3 regions of the Achromobacter mucicolens genome follow, and region 1 is predicted to be linked to each of the others. Evidence: predicted binding sites of a transcription regulator. Region 1 holds the regulator's gene; each other region holds the start of a gene.
The links. Region 1 encodes FNR, which switches genes on or off when oxygen is low (the NO sensors DNR and NnrR bind a similar motif). Its sites were predicted from a motif close to TTGATNNNNATCAA; they were not measured.

Region 1 (5,198 bases):
AGCGCCGGTTCGGTCACTTCCAGCCGCATTTCCTGCTTTTCCAGGCGTTCGCCAAGGCGGCGAAGCTGGATGCGGGCAATGGACTCGATGTGCTGCGCTTCCAGGCCATGGAACACCACCACTTCGTCGATGCGGTTCAGGAATTCCGGCCGCAGCGTCTGCTTCAGCTCGTCCCACACCACTTCCTTGACCACGTCGTACGGCTGGCCGGCCAGCGTCTGGATATGCTGCGAACCCAGGTTGGACGTCATCACGATGACGGTGTTGCGGAAGTCCACGGTGCGACCCTGCCCGTCGGTCAGGCGGCCGTCGTCCAGCACTTGCAGCAGCACGTTGAACACATCCGGATGCGCCTTTTCGACTTCGTCCAGCAGCACCACGCTATAGGGCTTGCGCCGCACGGCCTCGGTCAGGTAGCCGCCCTCTTCGTAACCCACGTATCCCGGCGGCGCGCCGATCAGCCGCGCCACCGAATGCTTCTCCATGAACTCGCTCATGTCGATGCGGATCATGTGCTCTTCGGAGTCGAACAGGAACTCGGCCAGCGCACGGGTCAGTTCGGTCTTGCCGACGCCGGTCGGCCCCAGGAAGAGGAACGACCCATACGGACGCGCCGGATCGGCCAGCCCGGCACGGGAGCGGCGGATGGCATCGGACACCAGCCGCACGGCCTCGTCCTGGCCCACCACGCGCTTGTGCAGGAATTCTTCCATGTGCAGCAGCTTTTCGCGTTCGCCCTGCATCATCTTGGACACCGGAATGCCGGTGGCGCGCGAGACGACTTCGGCGATTTCCTCGGCGCCGACGCGGGTGCGCAAGAGGCGCGGACGGGTTTCGTCGCCTTCCGCGTTTTCAGCGGCCTCGGCGGCGCCTACCTCGGCGGCCTTCAGGCGCGCCTCAAGGTCCGGCAGCTTGCCATACTGCAGCTCGGCCAGCTTGTCGAACTGGCCCTTGCGCTGCAATTCCGCCATCTCGGCGCGAACGTTGTCGATCTCTTCCTTGATGGCCTGCGTGCCCTGCACGGCGGCCTTCTCGGCCTTCCAGATTTCCTCGAAGTCGTTGTATTCGCGCTGCAGCTTTTGCAGCTCGTCCTCGATGACGCCCAGGCGGCGCTTGGACGCGTCGTCCGTTTCCTTCTTGACGGCCTCGCGCTCGATCTTGAGCTGGATGATGCGGCGGTCCAGCTTGTCCATCACTTCCGGCTTGGAGTCGATCTCCATGCGGATGCGCGCGCCGGCCTCGTCGATGAGGTCGATGGCCTTGTCGGGCAGGAAGCGGTCGGTGATGTAGCGATGCGACAGCTCGGCGGCCGCCACGATCGCGGGGTCGGTGATCTCGACGCCGTGGTGGATTTCATAGCGTTCCTGCAGACCGCGCAGGATGGCGATGGTGGACTCCACGTCGGGCTCGTCGACCAGCACCTTCTGGAAGCGCCGCTCCAGCGCCGCATCCTTTTCGATGTACTTGCGGTATTCGTCGAGCGTGGTCGCGCCAATGCAGTGCAGTTCGCCCCGCGCCAGCGCCGGCTTGAGCATGTTGCCCGCGTCCATCGCGCCTTCGGCCTTGCCCGCGCCCACCATGGTGTGCAGTTCGTCGATGAAGACGATGTTGCGGCCGTCGTCCTGGCCCAGCTCTTTCAGCACGGCCTTCAGGCGTTCTTCGAACTCGCCGCGGAACTTGGCGCCCGCCAGCAGCGCAGCCAGGTCCAGCGACAACACGCGCTTGCCGCGCAGGGTCTCGGGCACCTCGTCGTTGACGATGCGCTGCGCCAGGCCTTCGACGATGGCGGTCTTGCCGACGCCGGGTTCGCCGATCAGCACGGGGTTGTTCTTGGTGCGGCGCTGCAGGATCTGGATGGTGCGGCGGATTTCGTCGTCGCGGCCGATGACCGGGTCGAGCTTGCCCTGGCGGGCGCGCTCGGTCAGATCAAGCGTGTATTTGGACAGGGCTTCGCGGTTGGCCTCGCCTTCCGCGCCGGAGACGTTTTCGCCGCCGCGCACGGCGTCGATCGCGGCTTCCAGGGCCTTTTTCTGCAGGCCCGCCTCGCGCAGGATGCGGCCGGCCTCACCCTTGTCGTCGGCCAGCGCAAGCAGGAACAGTTCGCTGGCGATGTAGGTGTCGCCGCGGCGGGCGGCTTCCTTGTCGGTGCGCGTCAGCACGCCTTGCAGGTCGCGGCCCACCTGGACGTTGTCATCGCCCTGCACTTGCGGCAGGGACTTGAGCGCCGTCTCCAGGGCGGGGCCCAGACGGTTTACCGCAACGCCCGCCCGCGCCAGCAGGCTGCCGGCGCCGCTGTCGGAATCCGACAACAGGGCGGACAGCACGTGGACGGGTTCGATATAGGGGTGATCGTTGCGGGAGGCCAGACTTTGCGCGTCGGCCAGCGCTTGTTGGAACTTGGTCGTAAGTTTGTCGAATCGCATAATGGTCGTATTGGCTTGTGGGGAGCCTGACCGATACGTGCCGGCTGGCTCGATAACCTGAATATGTGGCCGGATGAGACAATTTCAACACCCGGCGCCCCTCATGGTCGTTTTCGACGTGCAGCAGCAAACTTATCGATGAGCATATACGTTTTTGTGTACGGAACCCTACGGGCAGGCGAAATCAACGACCTCGCCCGGGCCGCCGCACGGCGCGGCCTGCCCCCGGCCAGCCATGTCGGCGCCGCCAGCGTGCCCGGCATGCTGGTCGATTTTGGCGACTGGCCCGGACTCATCCCCGTGGACGACGGCAGGCGGGTCCGCGGCGACGTCTTCCGCGTCGGCACGGCGCTGCTCGCCCTGATGGACGAGATCGAGGAATACGAGCCCGGCAAGCCTTGCTGCTTCGTGCGCAGGACGGTCTGCGCCCGCCTTGAAGGCCCCGGCGAACCCCTATTGCTGCACTGCGAGTACTACCCGATCGATCCCGCGTGGCGGGCCACGGCGATCGATATCGCCGGGGACGACTGGATCGTCCACCGTGTTTCCCGGACAACGCCGGACGACCGGAAGGGCCCCTCGTAAGACGTCCGTAGTAACAACGGACTACAATAGACGCCTGTCTCGTGCTTCACACCCGTTCCGGCGCCCGCCGCGCAATGGGCACTCTAAAGGTCATCGTATGCAAAAACGGGTCCCCATTGCCCCTGATGCCGCCCACTGTTCCACGTGCATGCTGGGCCATGTCTGCGTCCCCGTGGGCATGGCAGCCGCTGAAGTCGAAAAGCTGGACGAGCTGGTGAAAGAACGCGTCCGCGTCGAAAAAGGCAAGACGCTCTACTCGCTGGATCATCCGCTGGACGCCGTGTACGGCGTGCGCTTCGGCAGCCTCAAGACGCAACTTGAAGACGCCACCGGCCAGATCCAGATCACCGGCTTTCACCTGCCCGGCGAGATCGTCGGCATGGACGGCATGCTGGACGGCAAGCACGTGTCGGCCGCCGTGGCGCTCGAAGACTCCGAGGTCTGCGTCATCCGCCTGAACGAAGTCGATCGCGTGGCCTCGCACCTGCCCTCGCTGCAGCAGCAGTTCCGCCGCCTCATGAGCCGCGAAATCACGCGTTCGCACCAGATGCTCGCGTCGCTGGGCTCCATGCGTTCGGAACAGCGCCTGGCCGCTTTCCTCCTGAACCTGTCGCAGCGTTATGCCTCGCTGGGCTATTCCTCGACCGAGTTCGTGCTGCGCATGAGCCGCGAAGAAATCGGCAACTACCTGGGCCTGACGCTGGAAACGGTGAGCCGGCTGTTCTCGCGTTTTGCGCGCGACGGTCTCATCAAGATCAACCAGCGCGAAGTCCGCATCCTGGACCTGCCGGCGCTCAAGCAACTGCTGGGACACGAGAGCTGCTGAGCAGTCGCCGCGCCATGCGTCGGGCGCCTGCCCTCCTGCCTGCCGCGCTGGCGGTGGCCGCCGTGCTGGCATTTGCCAGCGCGCACGCCCAGACGCCGCTGCCGGACCCTTACGACTACGACGAAGCCACGCCCGCGCCCAAGCGCGCGGCGCCGCTGCGCTGGCAGACCGTTGAACTGGGTCGGCCCGGTCACCGGTACAAGATGCCGGTCTACGCCAACCGCGACTTGACCAAGGACGATCTGCGCGGCATCAAGCAGGTGCTCATCGTCATCCACGGCGTCAAGCGCGACGCCGACCAATACTTCGAAACCGCCGCGGCGCTGGTCGCCGCCGACCCGGCGCGCGCCGGCGACACGCTGGTGCTCGCTCCCCGGTTTTCCGGCTCCATCGACTCCGGGTTTGCCGGCATGGCCGCCTGGCGCAAGGCCAGCTGGGAAGACGGCCAGGAAAGTATTCAGGCCGCAGGCCGCCCAGCCCCCGTCGCCTCGTTCCAGGTCCTGGATGATTTGCTGCGCAGCCTGAACGACCGCAAACGGCTGCCGTCGCTGACCGGGCTGGTGCTGGCCGGCCATTCCGCCGGCGCGCAACTGGTGCACCGGTACGCGGTGCTGAACAATCTGGATGGCGCACTGCGCCGCGACGGCCTCACGCTGCGCTACGTGATTGCCAATCCGTCGTCCTACCTGTACCTGACCAACGAACGGCCCCGCGCCGACGGCAAAGGCTATGCGCCGTACGAGCGCGGCATCTGCCCGACCTACAACCAGTACAAGTACGGCACCGACAAGCTGCCCGCCTACGCCCGCGAAACCGACGACGCCACGCTCTTCGTGCGCTACGCCGCGCGCGATGTGGTCTACCTGCTGGGCGGCGCCGACAACAACCCCGAACACCGCCTGCTGGACAAGGCCTGCGGCGCCGAAGCCCAGGGTGCCACCCGGCTGGCGCGCGGCACGGGCTACGTCCAGTACGAACACGTACTGGCCGCGCGCGGCGGCAAGCCCGTCACCCTGCGCCACACCGCCTTCGAAGTCGGCGGCGTCGGCCACGACGGCAAGCGCATGTTCGGGTCGATCTGTGGCGTTCGGGCGCTGCTGGGCGGCGACGCCCAGGCTAGCCGCACCGCCGCGGCCTGCGACATCATCAAGCCTCGCGCGAAATAAGCGCTCCCCCTAGGGAAATTCCGCAGCCTCCCGCCTTGACAGGCGTTCGTGGCAGGCCTAAAACTTAACCTTATGGTTAAGTTAAATGATGACGCCCTCGATGCCATCTTTTCCGCGCTGGCCGATGGCACGCGGCGCCGGGTGCTGGCCGACCTGGAAAACGGCACGGCCTCGGTCAGCACGCTGGCCCAGCCGCAT
Region 2 (5,198 bases), 2.4 Mb from region 1:
GTGCAGGCCGACGGCCAGATGAAGACCGGCCGCGACGTCGTCATCGGCGCGCTGCTGGGCGCCGACGAATTCGGCTTCGCGACCGCGCCGCTGGTCGTCGAAGGCTGCATCATGATGCGCAAGTGCCACCTGAACACCTGCCCGGTGGGCGTGGCCACTCAGGATCCGGCGCTGCGCAAGAAGTTCCAGGGCAAGCCCGAGCACGTCGTGAACTTCTTCTTCTTCATCGCCGAGGAAGTGCGCGAAATCATGGCCCAGCTGGGCATCCGCAAGTTCGACGACCTGATCGGCCGCGCCGATCTGCTGGACATGCGTTCGGGCGTGGAGCACTGGAAGGCGCAAGGGCTGGACTTCACCCGCGTGTTCCACCAGACCCAGTCCGACGCCGAAGTGCACCAGACCGAAGAGCAGGATCACGGCCTGGCGGGCGCGCTGGATCACCTGCTGATCGAGCGCAGCAAGCCGGCGCTGGAGCGGGGCGAGAAGGTCTCGTTCATCGTGCCGGTGCGCAACCGCAACCGCACGATCGGCGCCATGCTGTCGGGCGCCGTGGCCTCGCGCTACGGCCATGAGGGCCTGCCCGACGACACCATCCACATCCAGTGCAACGGCACCGCCGGCCAAAGCTTTGGCGCGTTCCTGGCGCACGGCATCACGATGGACCTGGTGGGCGAAGGCAACGACTACGTGGGCAAGGGTTTGTCCGGCGGCCGCATCATCGTGCGCTCGCCCAACGACTTCCGCGGCTTCGGTCCCGACCACATCATCGCTGGCAATACCGTGCTGTACGGCGCGCTGGCCGGTGAAGCGTTCTTCAACGGCGTGGCGGGCGAACGCTTTGCCGTGCGCAACTCCGGCGCTGCCACCGTGGTGGAAGGCACCGGCGACCACGGCTGCGAATACATGACTGGCGGCACCGTCGTGGTGCTGGGTTCCACCGGCCGCAACTTCGCGGCGGGCATGTCCGGCGGCGTGGCGTACGTCTGGGATCCGGACCGCACGCTCAAGCACCGCGTGAACCTGTCGATGGTGGAGCTGGAATCGGTCGTGCCGCACGCCGAGCAGCAGTCGCTGAACAACATCGACATCTGGCACAGCGCGCAGCGCGGCGGCGAACGCGAGACGGACGAGACCATCCTGCGCCGCCTGGTGGAAGACCACTTCCGCTACACCGGCAGCTACCGTGCTCGCGAGATCCTGGGCGACTGGGAAGCCTCGCGCGGCAAATTCGTGAAGATCATGCCGACGGACTACCGCCGCGCATTGGGTGAAATGTGGCGTGCAGCCAACCCGCAACAAATGGCTGCGTGAGGGATACCATGGGAAAGATCACTGGCTTTATGGAATACCAGCGCCTGCAGGAGGCCTCCGAGGCCCCGCAGAAGCGGCTGAAGAACTGGCGCGAATTCGTGCTGCACCTGACCGACGACCAGGCCAAGCAGCAGGCGGCGCGCTGCATGGACTGCGGCATCCCGTTCTGCAACAACGGCTGCCCGGTCAACAACATCATCCCGGACTGGAATGACCTGGTGTACAAGCAGGACTGGCGCCGCGCGCTGGACGTCCTGCACTCCACCAACAACTTCCCGGAGTTCACGGGCCGCATCTGCCCGGCGCCCTGCGAAGCCGCCTGTACCTTGAACATCAACAGCGACGCGGTGGGCATCAAGTCCATCGAGCACGCGATCATCGACAAGGGCTGGGCCGAAGGCTGGGTGGCGCCGCAAGTGCCGGCGCGCAAGACGGGCAAGAAGGTCGCCGTCGTGGGCTCGGGCCCGGCCGGCATGGCGTGCGCGCAGCAACTGGCGCGCGCGGGCCACTCGGTGACGCTGTTCGAAAAGAGCGACCGCATTGGCGGCCTGCTGCGCTACGGCATCCCCGACTTCAAGCTGGAAAAGCACCAGATCGACCGCCGCATCTCGCAGATGGAAGCCGAGGGCGTGGAATTTGCGCCGTCGACCTACGTCGGCAACCCGAAGGATCCCGTGGCCGATGGCCTGACCGTGCGCACGCCGCAATCGCTGATGGCCGAATTTGACGCCGTGGTGATGAGCGGCGGCTCCGAGACGCCGCGCGACCTGCCGGTGCCTGGCCGTGAGCTGGAAGGCGTGTACTTCGCCATGGATTTCCTGCGCCAGCAGAACAAGGCCGTGGCGGGCGACCGCCTCACCAACCAGACGCTGGCCAAGGGCAAGCATGTGGTGGTGATCGGCGGCGGCGACACGGGTTCCGACTGCGTCGGCACCAGCAACCGCCACGGCGCGGCGTCGGTCACGCAGTTCGAACTGATGCCCCAGCCGCCAGAGTCCGAGAACAAGGCCATGACGTGGCCGTACTGGCCGCTGAAGATGCGCACGTCGTCCTCGCACGAGGAAGGCTGCGAGCGCGACTGGTCGGTGACCACCAAGCTGCTCAAGGGCGCCAACGGCAAGGTCGAAAAACTGGTCGGCGCGCGCGTCGAATGGTTCAAGGACGACGCCACCGGCCAGATGAAGATGCGCGAGGTCGAGGGCTCGGAATTCGAGATCAAGGCCGACCTGGTGCTGCTGGCCATGGGCTTCGTGTCGCCGGTGCAGAACGTGCTGGACGCGTTTGGCGTGGATCGCGACGGCCGCGGCAATGTGCGCGCCAACACCGACGACTACCGCACCAGCGTCGAAAAGGTCTTCACCGCCGGCGACATGCGCCGCGGCCAGTCGCTCGTCGTCTGGGCCATCCGCGAAGGCCGCCAATGCGCGCGTTCGGTCGACGCCTACCTCATGGGAAGCAGCGATCTGCCGCGTTGATCGCAACACGACCTATCAACGCCGCCGGTCGCCTTGCGCGGCGGCGGCGTTTGTTTTGGGCGGCGAAATCACACATTCCTGTTGCGGCATAACCACTTTCTGAAAGCGGTCTTTTCACGATTTGACACACGTCAAGTTGGGGGACAGGGCGGTCTGAGAACCTGTCGGCTCACCCCACACGGAAAGATCGGAGAAGAAAATGTTTTCGCTGAACGGGCGTATCCGCGCCACCGCCATTGCCGGTTTGATCGCTGCCGGCGCATTTGCCGCCCCCGCCCATGCCCACGAAGCGGGCGATGTGCTGTTCCGCGTGGGCGTGACGCAAGTCCGCCCCTCGCAAAACAATGGCTCGGTGCTCGACGGCAGCGTCAAGCTGGATGTGAGCAACAACGTGCGCCCCAGCTTCACCCTGGCCTACATGGCCACCCGCAACATCGGCATCGAACTGCTGGGCGCCTGGCCCTTCCAGCATGACGTCAACGGCAGCAACCTGGGCAAGATCGGCTCCACCAAGCAACTGCCCCCCACCCTCAGCCTGCAATGGCACATCCTGCCCGACAGCATGATCCAGCCGTACATCGGCGTGGGCATCAACTACACGCACTTCTTCGACACCAAGGGCGAAGGCGCGCTGAAGGGCTCGAACCTGAAGCTGGGCGATTCCTGGGGCGTGGCCGCGCAATTGGGCGCGGACGTCAAGATCAACGACCGCTGGTTCATGAACGCCGACATCCGCTACATCGACATCAAGTCCAAGGTGACGCTGGACGGCGAACGTGTCGGCACCGCCCGGATCGATCCGTGGGTGGCCACGCTGGGCGTCGGCTACCGCTTCTGATCGCGGCCCCTGACGATGCGCGCGGCCTCGCGCGCATCGGTCAATCCTGCGGCGCCTGCAGCCGGCTCCGCAGGGCCTGCAACGCCGGCGTGTCGTCATCGGCACGCCAGACAAGCTGGGTCAGCGCCTGCCCGTGGGGACCCGACAGCCCCCCCACGCGCACCGAATGCTCCGCCCCCAGCACCGCCAGCACCGACCGCGGCACGATCGCCACGCCGGTCCCCGCGGCCACACACGCCACGATGGCGTGATACGACGCAAACTCCATCACCTTGTCCGGCGCAATGCCTTCCTGGTTCAACCACGACTCCAGGATCCGCCGGTACGAGCAGCCCGCCGCAAACGCGATGACGCTGCGGTTGACCAGATCTTTCGCGCTGCCGATAGGCGCCCAGGCCAGCGGCGAGATCAGCGCCAATTCCTCCTTGAACGCATCCATCGCCGCCAGGCCGTCCGCGGGAAAGGGCTGCGCCACGAACGCAGCCTCGATCTCGTAATTGCGCACCTTTGCGGCCAGCGCGCCCGACGTGCCGGTGACCAGTTCGATGCGCACCTTGGGCCAAGCCTCGTGATAGGCCGCCAGGATGGGCGGCAGGCGGGCGGCCGCCGTGCTTTCCATGGTGCCGATGCGCAGCACGCCTTGCAGGGCGCCTTCCCGGACGGCCGATTGCGCCTCGTCGGACAGGCGCAGCAGCCGGTCCGCATAAGAAAGCAGCACCCGGCCCTGATCCGACAGCACCAGGCGGCGGTTCTGCCGCCGAAAGAGCGGCGTTCCCAGCGACGTCTCCAACTGCTTCAGGCGCGTCGAGACGTTGGACTGGACACGGTTCAGGTGCGCGGCGGCGCGCGCCACCCCGCCCTGGTCGGCAACCGTCTTGAAGATCTGCAACGCGTCGAGATCCAAGTTTCTCATTTTGGGAACTCACGTTCTTAATAATTCACTATTCAAGATATTAGTACAGCCGTAGAGTTGGGCCATGTCAACGCCTGCTTACCCTTCCCTCGACCCCTCGGCCAGCGCCACCCGTCTGGCGTGGCCCGCGGCCCTTGCGCTGGCGGCCGCCATGGGCATCGGACGCTTTGCCTTCACGCCGGTGTGGCCGTTGATGGCGCAGGAGTCTGGTCTGTCGCTCGCGCAGGGCGGCTGGATGGCGTCGGCCAATTACGCGGGCTACCTGCTGGGCGCGCTGGCGGCCATCGTCTGGCCCGTGCGCCGGTTGCGCGCCACGCTGGCGGCCAGCCTGGCCGCGGTGGCCGCCCTGACGCTTGCCATGCCGCTTGTGAACAACGTGGCCGGCTGGTCGGCGCTGCGGCTGGCCGCGGGCTATGCCAGTGCCAGCGCCTTCATCTGCGTGGTGGCGTGGCGGCCGGTTCCCGCCGGCGACGCGCGCGAGGCCTCGGTATCCGCGGTGACGTATGCCGGCGTGGGCGCGGGCATCGCGCTCACGGGGCTGGCCTGCCTGGCCCTGATGGGCTGGGGCGCGGGCGCCGACCTGACCTGGTCCGCGCTGGGCGTCCTGGCGCTGGCGCTGTCCGCGGCGGCGGGGACTGGCCTCACCCGGCAATCGCCCCCG
Region 3 (5,198 bases), 670 kb from region 1:
CACACAATTCCGCAAGCGGCGAGCGCCGCGCGTGGGCTACCGCCACGTGCACTAGTGCAGGCGGCGGATCTGGTCAGCGGGGCTCGGACTTGTGCCCGAGCGCCGCTTAGTCAACGGCCGACAGCAGCGAGTCGCTCCCGCCCGATTCCCAGGCCGCGAGCGTCCTTTCCTTGAACCGGCAAAGGGACGCGTCGCACTCTTCGGCCAACACGTCGTACTGCTTGAGCAGGAGAATGCCGCGGGGCTTTGCGCCCACGACGGCGGCGATATCATCGACAGCCCGGAATCCGCCATAGCCCGACATCACGCAAATGACGGAGTAGGTCTTGATCAGCCGCCCCTGCGTCATCAGGAACGAGCGCATGGGGGCCGCGAGCGCTCGAAGCCAGACTGGCGCGATCAGGATCACGTGGTCGAACTGGTCCAGGGCAGGGCCGGCATAGCGAATCTCGGGTTGGCGCTTGAAGAGGCAATCGGTGACGCAGCGAAGGTCGCCAGCCAACCCGATGCGTGACGATGCATCCCGCACTTCGTGGACCTCCCATCCCGTGATCGATGCCAGCCGCTCGGCCACGATGCGTCCTGTGCCGGTGCGTGAATAAAAGACGATGCCGATCCGCATGGCGTTCACTCCTGGCCGCAACGACGGCCTCAGACTTCCTGGGCCAGCAGCGCCTGAAGAATGTCCCGGCGGCTGACCACGCCGACCAGTTTTCCCTGCCGGACCACGGGAACCCGCTTGATCCCGCGCTTGAGCAGCACATCTGCAATTTCGGACAGGTCGGCGGACTCATCCACCGTGATGGCAGGGCTGCTCATCACGGCCGATGCCGTCTGCTCGCCCAGTTGAAGGCTGTGCAGAAACTCCAGATTCAGTGCCTCGCCTTCTGCCAGGAGCGACAGCCAGTGGTTCACCTTTCTCTGATGCGCGCTGTCCTGGCGTCGCACCAGATCGCCTTCGCTGACCACGCCGATCAACGCGCCGTCATCGCCCGTCACCATCACGGCGCTGATGTCTCGATCCAGCATGGCACGCATAATCTGCGAAACCGGGGTACGCGGGGATACGCAGTATGGGGTCGCGGTCATGAGGTCGCGCGCTTTCATGGCATTTCTCCTGGGTGGCGGGGGCACGCCCCACGCCTGTTTGCTTGTCGGTCCTATGTTGATCTCGCGCCCGGCGGTTATCTTGATATTGGTCAAGCAAGGATGGGCCTGCCACATCAATGCTGCTTATTAGCGAAAACTTGGTCAGACAGTCAGGAGTCGATCCATGACACAGAAGCTGCGCATACACTTTTGCGGGGCCGCCGGCACCGTGACCGGCTCGCGTCATCTGCTGGATGCGTCCGGGCGGCTGATCCTGATGGATTGCGGGTTGTTCCAGGGACTCAAGCCGCTACGGCTGCTCAACTGGGCGCCGTTTCCCGTGGCGCCCTCGAAGATCGAAGCCGTGCTGCTGTCGCACGCGCACCTGGACCATTCGGGGTATTTGCCCAGGCTCGTGCGGGAGGGTTTCGCCGGCCCGATCTATTGTTCCGAAGGGACGCGCGACCTGTGCGAATTGCTATTGCTGGATAGCGCCCACTTGCAGGAAGCCGATGCCGATTACCTGAACCGCCACGGCCTGTCGCGCCATCGTCCCGCGTTGCCCCTGTACACGGTCGCCGACGCGCGCAGAGCGATCGCCGCGCTCCGCCCGGTCCCGTTCGATGCGCCGATGCCGCTCCCGGGGGGAATGCAGGTCCGGTTCTCGCGCGCCGGCCACATCCTGGGCGCCGCCATCGTCGAACTCGACTACCCGGGAGGCCGACTGGTGTTTTCCGGCGATCTTGGCCGCTATGACGACCCGCTGATGCCGCCGCCCGCGTCCGTGACGCAGGCGGATCATCTTATTGTCGAATCCACCTACGGCAATCGCAGCCACGGCACGCAAAGCGTGCCGGACACGCTGGCCGGAATCATCCAGCGCACCATCCGGCGAGGGGGCTCTCTTGTGATTCCGGCGTTTGCCGTCGGCCGCGCCCAGCTCCTGTTGTTTCACCTGTGGCGGCTCAGGCTGGCCGGAAGCATCCCTCGCGACCTGCCCATCTACCTGGATAGTCCGATGGCCAGCAGCGCGGTCGACGTCTATCTACGGCATACCGCCGATCAGCGATTGCCGCGTGCGGATGCCAGGGCCGCGTTCGGCGTAGCCACCTGCGTCACTGACGTCGAACAATCCAAGGCGCTGGACCGCTCGCCGATGCCCAAGATCATTCTTTCGGCCAGCGGCATGGCCACCGGCGGACGGGTCATTCACCATCTCAAGCACTACGCCAGAGACCCTAGAAACACGATCCTCTTTGCCGGCTTCCAGGCGATGGGAACGCGCGGGGCCGCCATGCTGGATGGCGCCCGACAAGTCAAGATACATGGAGAATATGTGCCGATTCGCGCCGAGGTCGACAACCTGTCGATGTTGTCGGCGCATGCGGACGCCGACGAGATCCTGCGCTGGCTTCGTGGATTCTCAAGCGCGCCCCGGCATACCTACATCGTGCACGGAGAACCCGCGGCAGCCGACGCGCTGCGCCTGCGCATCAAGGACGAGCTTGGCTGGCGCTGCCATCCTGTCGAGCCGTCCGAAACCGCCGTGTTGAACTGATCCGGCGCGGCGCAGGGGCAGGCAAGGGCGCGCCCGCCCAGGCCGCCCGGGCAGCGGGCGGGCAAGGCGGGGCGCGCGTGGTCAATTGATCATGACGACCGGTATGTGGGCGGTGTGCAGCACTTTCAGCGCCACCGATCCGAGCAGCAGGCTGCCTGCGGCGCCTAGCCCCCGCGAACCCATGACGATGTGGTCGCAGTGCTGTTCGGCCGCATAGGCGGTGATCGTTGCGGCCACGGGCCCCACGCGCATCTGCGTTTGATAGCTGACACCGGCGGCATCCAGGACCGACCGCGCCTCGGCGAGCGCGGCGCTGGATTCATCCTCGTAGTAGTCCCGGATCATTTCCGGCGTGACGAACGCGCGGACGGCGCCCGACACAATGGGTATTTGCACGTTCAGCAGGTGGATCGCGCAGTCGCCATGCTCACGGATGTGATCGATCATGTACTTCACGGCACGCAAGGCGTTTTCGGAGCCGTCGATGGGAATGAGTACGTTCTTCACAGTGGCCTCAACGTTTGGGGGTAGGAAAGGCGCAGCCTCGGCTGCCTGCAACCATCATGACGCGAATGATGCTCCGGCCATTGACTGGAATCAAGGTTTGAGGCGCATCCTGACGGCGGCGTCCCCGCTCGCGCGTTGACGAAGGTCAATATTTGCCGGCCGCACCCGCGCAAGATGAAGCCTATGCAAGAGGACGTGGCCCCGCCAGCCAGTCAAGAGAGCGCCGCAGGGTGCGAGACGCGTGCAGGCAGTCCTCAGCCACTTACTGCCACCGGAGGTCACCATGTTCCGTCGAATCGCTGTCCATCTGGACCAGGGCGCCGATTGTTCGCGCCGGCTCGATTTCTGTCTGCGTCTGGCCAAGGCCCATGACGCCCACCTGACAGGGATATACGCCAGCTACGTCGCGCCGGGCTATTTCTATGACGAAGCCGGGTTGTGGGTGAGGGGGATGGATCGGGCGGTCCAGATCCACGAAAAGGCGCGCACTGCCGTCCAGAAGGCGTTCAGCGAGGCGGCCGAGCACGCCGGCGTTGCGGCGGCATGGCGGCAAGGCGAGTGGGGCACGCCCGCGGAGTGCGTTTCCCGGCACGCGCGTTCCTCGGATGTCGTCGTGGTGGGGCAGAACAACCTGAAGGATCTCGAAGCGGCCACGGGCAACGATTTCGTCGAGCAGGTGATCCTCACCTCGGGCCGGCCCGTCATCGTGCTGCCCATTGCCGGGACGTTCAGCACGATCGGCGGCCGGGTGCTGTACTGCTGGGACCGCGGCCGCGAGGCGGCGCGGGCCATCGCCGACGCCGCGCCGCTGCTGCGCAATGCTGCGGCTTTGCAGGTGTTGTCCCTGGACGAGGGATTCCCCTTGCAGCAGCCTTCGGACGTTCCCTTCGAGGACCTCGTCGCCTACTGCATCTGCCACGGGTTTCCCCAGCCCGTCCACCAGATGCGCGACGTCCGCCACGGAGACATCGGCGATGCAATTCTGACGGCGGCCGCGGATTTCAGTGCGGATCTCATCGTGATGGGCGGATATGGGCACAGCCGGATGCGGCAGCTGGTGATGGGCGGGGCCACCCGGTCGCTGCTCAGCGCAATGACGGTTCCCGTCCTTCTGTCCCATTAGGCGATTGCTGCGTCGCCGATCTGGATAGCCCATGTACCGCCGTATCCTTGCCGCCATCGACGGCTCGCACGCATCCGACCGGGCATTGGAGGAGGCGGTCCGGATCAGCCGGGAAGCCGGCGCCTCGCTCCTTGTCGTGCATGCGCTGGAGGATCCGCCGGCAGTCCTGGAGGACAACCCCTACGCCGAGGATGCCCTGCGCACGCTGAAGGCCAGCCGAGAAGAAGCGGGCGCCAACCTGCTCAAGCGCGCCAAGGCTGACGCCGCGGCGGCCGGCGTCAACGCAGAGGCGACGCTTCTGGATGAGGACGCCATGCCGACGCCCGCGCGCATCCTGCGGGCCGCGCAGGCCTTCAACGCGGACCTGATCGTGTTGGGCACACATGGCCACCATGGCCTGCGCCGCGCGATGCTGGGCAGCAGCGCGGAAGGCGTCGTGCGGATGGCGCCTGTCCCCGTCTTGCTGGTCCGCACCCCATGAAGGCGATGGTCCTGCAAGCGCCGGGGCTGCCCCTGACGCTGGAAACACGCGAGACGCCGCAGCCCGGCCCCGGCCAGGTCAGATTACGCGTGTTGGCATGCGCGGTCTGCCGCACGGATCTGCATGTCCTGGACGGCGAGCTGCCCAACCTCAGGTATCCCATCATTCCGGGCCATGAAGTCGTAGGCGTCGTGGAATCGGTCGGGGCTGGCGTCGACACGGCGATGCTGGGGCGCCGCATGGGTGCGGCCTGGCTGGCGCGCACGTGCGGACAATGCTCGTTCTGCCGCGCCGATCTGGAAAATCTATGTAGCGAGGCCCTGTTTACCGGGTACACACTGGACGGCGGCTTTGCCACGCACATGCTGGCGCATGCTGACTATCTGTTTCCCTTGCCAGCGGCCAGAGCCCCGGCGCGGATGGCGCCATGGCTCTGCGCT

Region 2: the regulator FNR is predicted to act here: its motif matches at 2,908-2,921, upstream of QEP15_RS00960 (OmpW/AlkL family protein).
Region 3: the regulator FNR is predicted to act here: its motif matches at 3,290-3,303, upstream of QEP15_RS12855 (universal stress protein).

Annotation. Positions count from the first base shown of each region.
Region 1 is NZ_CP123364.1:3,475,483-3,480,680, forward strand. Features, by position in the region: gene clpB (ATP-dependent chaperone ClpB) at 1-2,423, opposite strand, end outside; gene QEP15_RS15845 (gamma-glutamylcyclotransferase family protein) at 2,562-3,008, shown strand; gene fnr (fumarate/nitrate reduction transcriptional regulator Fnr) at 3,106-3,834, shown strand; gene QEP15_RS15855 (hypothetical protein) at 3,849-5,000, shown strand; gene QEP15_RS15860 (ArsR/SmtB family transcription factor) at 5,073-5,198, shown strand, end outside.
Region 2 is NZ_CP123364.1:198,747-203,944, reverse strand. Features, by position in the region: gene QEP15_RS00970 (glutamate synthase-related protein) at 1-1,311, shown strand, start outside; gene QEP15_RS00965 (glutamate synthase subunit beta) at 1,320-2,786, shown strand; gene QEP15_RS00960 (OmpW/AlkL family protein) at 2,986-3,624, shown strand; gene QEP15_RS00955 (LysR family transcriptional regulator) at 3,665-4,537, opposite strand; gene QEP15_RS00950 (YbfB/YjiJ family MFS transporter) at 4,602-5,198, shown strand, end outside.
Region 3 is NZ_CP123364.1:2,809,044-2,814,241, forward strand. Features, by position in the region: gene QEP15_RS12840 (flavodoxin family protein) at 107-622, opposite strand; gene QEP15_RS12845 (CBS domain-containing protein) at 652-1,107, opposite strand; gene QEP15_RS12850 (MBL fold metallo-hydrolase RNA specificity domain-containing protein) at 1,274-2,647, shown strand; gene QEP15_RS12855 (universal stress protein) at 2,729-3,154, opposite strand; gene QEP15_RS12860 (universal stress protein) at 3,438-4,277, shown strand; gene QEP15_RS12865 (universal stress protein) at 4,309-4,758, shown strand; gene QEP15_RS12870 (zinc-binding alcohol dehydrogenase family protein) at 4,755-5,198, shown strand, end outside.